Regions from separate parts of the Undibacterium sp. FW305-107 genome, predicted to be linked through region 1. Evidence: predicted binding sites of a transcription regulator. Region 1 holds the regulator's gene; the other holds the start of a gene.
The links. Region 1 encodes sigma-54, which starts transcription at its own class of promoters, with help from an activator protein. Its sites were predicted from a motif close to TGGCANGNAANCTGCTTT; they were not measured.
Positions count from the first base shown of each region.

Region 2: the regulator sigma-54 is predicted to act here: its motif matches at 1,170-1,187, upstream of AC3WQT_RS17650 (pilin).

Region 1 covers NZ_JBYTAV010000007.1:219,777-222,954, reverse strand. The annotation lists gene lptB (LPS export ABC transporter ATP-binding protein) at 1-648, shown strand, start outside; gene AC3WQT_RS17065 (RNA polymerase factor sigma-54) at 660-2,150, shown strand; gene hpf (ribosome hibernation-promoting factor, HPF/YfiA family) at 2,258-2,605, shown strand.
Region 2 covers NZ_JBYTAV010000007.1:350,687-353,864, forward strand. The annotation lists gene AC3WQT_RS17640 (Stp1/IreP family PP2C-type Ser/Thr phosphatase) at 1-155, shown strand, start outside; gene AC3WQT_RS17645 (FHA domain-containing protein) at 185-793, shown strand; gene AC3WQT_RS17650 (pilin) at 1,233-1,700, shown strand; gene AC3WQT_RS17655 (pilin) at 2,196-2,663, shown strand.

The DNA of each region.
Region 1 (3,178 bases):
GTGGGTTTGCTGGGGCCGAATGGCGCAGGCAAGACCACCTCGTTTTACATGATCGTGGGCCTGGTGCCTTCCGACGCCGGGGATATCACGATTGATGACGTGAATATCTCGCAACTGCCTATCCATGAGCGTGCAGTACTGGGTCTGTCTTACCTGCCCCAGGAAGCTTCGGTATTCCGTAAACTGACGGTGGAAGACAATATCCGCGCCGTACTCGAATTGCAAAAAGACAGTGAAGGCAAATATCTCGGTGCCAAGAAAATTGAGCAAAGGCTCAATGCCCTGCTGGCAGATTTGCAGATAGAAAAGATACGTGAAAGCCAAGCACTATCACTCTCAGGTGGTGAACGCCGTCGTGTCGAAATTGCCCGCGCGCTGGCGACCAACCCACGCTTTGTCTTGCTGGATGAACCCTTTGCCGGCGTTGACCCGATTGCCGTCATCGAAATTCAACGCATTGTGCGCTTCCTCAAGGAACGCGGCATCGGTGTGCTGATCACCGACCATAATGTGCGCGAGACCCTGGGCATCTGCGATCACGCCTATATCATCAACCAGGGTGCGGTACTTGCCAGTGGCAAGCCTGACGACATCATACAAAATGAATCTGTACGTCGCGTTTATCTCGGAGAACACTTCCGGATGTGACGGGAATCATCATGAAACAAAGCCTGCAACTACGTACCTCACAACATCTGGCCCTGACGCCGCAATTGCAGCAATCAATACGATTATTGCAGTTATCGACTTTGGAATTGCATCAGGAGCTGGAGACGCTGCTGACCGATAACCCCATGCTGGAACGCGTCGATGATCCGCTCGATCACGCCGTGCGCCTGCTGGCAGACGGTGCCATCAATACCAGCAGCACCTCTGCCGATGCTGGCATGGAAGCACCCGCAGCAAGAGACGACAGCGACAAGTCTGCAGAACCTGCGGCGGCTGATGCTGAAACCGTCATCAGCAATGACAGCACCACCTCCAGTGAAGAAGACTGGGGTTTTGATGACGTGCAGCATGGCAGCAAGTCTGGCGATGATGAAGATGGCCGCCCACAACTGGGCGCAGCCCATGTCACCCTGCGTGAACACCTGCTGGAACAGATGCGCCTGAACCTGCGCGAGCCGCGTGACCGAGCCCTGGTCGAGCTGATGATAGATGCGCTTGACAGCAACGGTTACCTGACTGAAACCTTGGATGAAATACATGCCAGTTTGCCACTGGAATTGTTCGTAGAACCAGAAGAACTGGCTTTTGCCCTGAACATGCTGCAGAGCTTTGACCCTGCCGGTGTTGGTGCGCGCAGCCCTTCAGAATGCCTGGCACTGCAAATCAGGCGCTTGCCCAAGATTGCTTTTGTCACGCGCAGGCTGGCGTTGCAAATTGTTGAAACGCAACTGAGTTTATTTGCGCAAAGAGATTTCACAAAACTCAAGAAAATACTCGACTGTGATGACGAAGATTTGCGCGATGCACAAACGGTCATCCGTATGTGCAAACCCAGACCCGGCATCGCTTTTGCTGCCGATGAATCTGACTATGTTGTACCAGACGTCATCGTCAGAAAATCCGGTAACGGCTGGCAAGTCATGCTGAATCAGGATGTCATGCCCAGGCTGCGGGTAAGCAGTATGTATGCCAACATCATGAAGCAAAATCGCGGCGAGGCAGGCATGGGTGCGCAACTACAGGAAGCACGCTGGCTCATCAAGAATATGCGGCAACGCTTCGAGACCATATTGCGCGTTGCACAAGCGATAGTCGAAAGGCAACGCAATTTTTTCACGCACGGTGCTGTTGCCATGCGCCCCCTTGTTTTGCGCGAAATTGCTGATACACTAGGATTACACGAGAGCACTATCTCACGTGTAACAACCCAAAAATACATGTTGACCCCACATGGCATGTTTGAGTTGAAGTACTTTTTCGGCAGCCATGTCGCGACGGAAACAGGGGGTGAAGCATCTTCCACCGCGATACGTGCACTCATCAAGCAGCTGATAGGAGCAGAAGACCAGAAAAGCCCACTCTCTGATAGCAAAATTGCAGACATGCTGGGTGAACAGGGCATGGTAATTGCCCGACGGACAGTTGCCAAATACCGTGAAGCCCTCAAAATCCCCCCAGTGAGTTTGCGTAAATCTTTGTAAGCAGTCCTTGTAATCACGGTTTGAATTGCTATATATGATTTAGCTCAAGGCAAATAAATGCCAGGAGCTTATCGTTACAGCAAGTAACATCACTATAGGAGCACAGTATGAATCTCACCATCAGTGGACACCACGTCGAAGTAACTCCTGCAATTCGTGAATATGTACATACCAAACTAGAACGTATCAGGCGGCATTTCGACCAGGTCATTGATATCGCCGTCATCCTGACGGTGGACAAGCTCCGGGAAAAGGAAAAACGACACAAAGCCGACATTAATTTGCATATCAGCGGTAAAGATATCCACGTTGAAAGTCTGGCGCATGATCTGTATGCGGCCATTGATGCACTGGTAGACAAACTGGATCGCCAGGTCATCAAGCATAAAGATAAAATGCAAGACCATCAGCACGACGCCATCAAGCACATACCTGATCCGGCATCGGCTTCATAAGACCCCAGTCCTTACCCGAACAGGGTTGTGGACATCCAAAACAAGGACGCTAGAAAGCGTCCTTTTTGTTGGGCGAATGGTTTTGATGTTGATAATTTACATCATCATTCGCTGAATTACTCTGCGACAATCCGTACACATAATAACCGTCATTCCAGCGTGCTTTTAGCTGGAATCCAGCGGCGTTCGTTATATGCCGTGGCTCTTGTTGCAAGTGGCACTTTGACTAAAACGTTTACCCTCCGTGGATACAAGCCGGGTCTCGGCCCGGCAGCCGAAATACTTTCTTTGCGTCGCCAAAGAACGTATTCAAAGAAAGGCGACCCAGGCGTCGTCGCCCCCTGAAGGGGGGGTTCCCGTTTGTGCTGTACAAAAAATGGGAAGGCCCGAAACTCGCTTCGCTCAAACAGCGGTCCTTCTTAATCCATTTTCTGTACAGCACAAACGGCGTCGACACATGGGAACTGCTAACGTCAAAAACAACAGCAACATCAAACCCAAAGTCAAACCCAAAGTCAAACCCAACAGCAACGAGCATGCAGTCCTTACGCTATTTCCTCATAAGCATAGACA
Region 2 (3,178 bases), 130 kb from region 1:
TGATCAGACAGTACGAGTCTGACCTTGACCGTTGTGCCGAAGCGCTGATCGATGGTGCCAAGGACAGGGGGGGGCTGGATAATATTTCAGTTGTCCTGTTCCGCCTGGTCAACGAAGAAAACAAGTCCTGGCTGCAAAGAACATTTACCCGGTAGGTCGGGGGTTATGAATTGATGAGAGATTTATGGCGAAAATTATCGTCACCTTTAATGGTTTGGTTCAGCAAGAAATCACTATCAGTAAATCACGCCTCACGGTAGGTCGGCGCCCTAGTAATGATATTGTCATCGATCACCTGACGGTCAGCGGTCAGCATGCCGCGATAGATACCTCTTCCAATGGTTCTTTTGTACTTGATCTTGGTAGCACTAACGGCACCATGGTGAATGCACAGCCTGTCAAAAAACACCTGTTGCAGCATGATGATGTCATCGACATCGGTAAATACAAACTGCGGTTTCAGGTAGAAGAGTCAGGCAAGCAGACTTTTGTACCTGAGCCAGGCCAGGTGCAACCGGCTTCTGTCGATAAGCCCAGGGCCAAGATCAAGGTCATGACCGGCCCTAATTCAGGTAAGGAACTCAACCTGATCAAGGCTGTTACAACAATAGGCAGCCCTGGCACCCAGGTTATTGCTATTACCCAGCAGGGCAAGGACTATGTCATCGCCCAGGTAGAAGGCAGTGCATCGGCCACAGTCAATACCCAGTCCATCAAGGACAAACCACACACCCTCAAGCATGCAGACATGATAGAGCTGGCAGGGACAAAAATGGCCGTGATTTTCTATTAATCAGATGCTATATCCCTGATCCCTGCCAGCGTTTATGCGGCAGGGATAGCTCAAGTCTCACGACCTGATTTTCCGCGCTACTATTTTCTGAGCAGTAATTATTGTCAGCCCTGTCCAAGTGCATTTGCGTGCACACGTGTGCAACGTAGTTCTGGCGCCAAGAAATATTCTTTTCAAATTTGTATCAAGTCTTGAAACAATTTTTTACATGACTGACAGACTTGTCAGTCGTCTTTGTGATCTGACACAAACATTGACAAATATTAGCATGGATAAAATGTCAACTATTGACGCATTTCGTCACTTCTTGTCCGATGATTCATGAAACTTACGATTTCCGCATAAGAAAATGCGTAGTTGCCCAGTAAACAAAAACTGGCACGGTGATTGCTACATGTGAAGCGTAGTTCCTGATTTCAACTTTTTCCTGGAGTTCATAATGAAAGCTATCCCTAAACAGCTGCAACGCGGCTTTACACTGATCGAATTGATGATTGTTGTTGCAATTATCGGTATCTTGGCTGCGATCGCAATCCCTCAGTATTCTGATTACACATCCCGTACTCGTGCTGCTGGCGCGATTGCAGAGTTGGACAGCTTGAAATCTGCCATGTCTATCTGCTTCCAAAACGAAGGTGCATGGACTAACTGTACAACAATGGGCTCTAATGCTATCCCTACTGTAGTTACTTCCAAGTTCCTGACAACAGCTGCTCCTGCTATCACTGCTGGTACTGGCGTTATCACTCAAGCTGCAACTGGCGCTACAACCAGTGCTGGCGTAGCCCTGGGTGCAGTATTGACACCATCTACATTGTCTGGTCAGGCAAATATGCTGTGGACAACATCCAGCACAATCTGCGATCCAGTTCGTGGTCTGAAAAGCGGTCAAGGCGGTTGCCCATAATCACATCAGTGATTTCAAAAAAGCCCGGTTTGCCGGGCTTTTTTGTTTATGAATGGATGTGAAATTATATTTAAATGGTCGTGCTGCTTACATCGATCGAATTGAGACGACCACTAGCTTGTAACGCTAAGGCCTCTTTTCAGTATGCCAACGATATAGCCGTTCATTAAGGTAATGCCTTCAATGTCTGGTGGAATTTTCTATCCAGCCATTTCCCATAGGGTAATAAAATTGAGAGATGGCAGTAGTTTTCTCTGCGAGCAGGGAAAGTGATGTGTCAGGCGCTCAAAGTTGGTTGAATTTTGTAGGTCAACAAGATGCCGATTGCATCAAAAAAATGATGCTCTTGATTGGCAGTATCGCCGACTGTTGACCACTTCTGAAATAAAGAATGCCGTTCAGCAGTTATTTTTGTTTTTGTTAAATCACTACTGGCATAGATCTTGCATTTTTTTTGCTTTAGGATCCCATGTTATTTTTTTATAGGAGTTGTTCATGAAAGCTATGCCCCAAAAGTTGCAACGCGGCTTCACATTGATCGAATTGATGATTGTTGTTGCAATTATCGGTATCTTGGCTGCGATCGCTATTCCCCAGTATTCTGATTACACATCCCGTACGCGTGCGGCTGGTGCGATTGCAGAGCTGGACAGCCTGAAATCTGCAATGGCTATTTGCTTCCAAACCACAGGTACATGGACTGGCTGCACAACAATGGGCTCTAATGCTATCCCTACTGTAGTTACTTCCAAATTCCTGACAACAGCTGCTCCTGTTATCACTGCTGGTACTGGCGTTATCACTCAAGCTGCAACGGGTGCTACAACCAGTGCTGGCGTAGCCCTGGGTGCCATACTGACACCATCTACATTGTCCGGTCAGGCAAATATGCTGTGGACAACATCCAGCACAATTTGCGATCCAGTTCGCGGTCTGAAAAGTGGTCAAGGCGGTTGCCCATAATCACATCAGTGATTTTTAAAAAAGCCCGGAGCGAAGTGACCTCCGGGCTTTTTTTATGAATGGATGTGAAATTATATTTAAATAGTCGCACTGCTTACACTGATCGAATTGAGACGACCATTAGCTTGTAACGCTAAGGTCTCTTTTCAGTATGCCAACGATATTGGCGTTAATTAAGTAATGCCTTCAATGCCTGGTAGAATTTTTTACCAGGCCATTTTTCATAGCGCAACGAGTTTGAGTTACTGCGAAGTCACCGTAGCAACGATGGCAGTTTTCCTCTGTGAGCAAGGGACAAGTGCTGCGCCCAGCGTTCTAAGCTGGTTGATTCTTGCATTTCAATAAAAAAGTGATTAGCATTATCAAACAGATGTCGCTAATTAGCAGCATCGCCAGCTGTTTACCAATCCTGAACTGAAGAAACCATTCAGCAATTTTATTTTTGCTGTTATTTCAAGTCATTGCTGGCATAAATTCTGCATATTTTTTCGTTGTAGTACCTCATGTTAATTTTT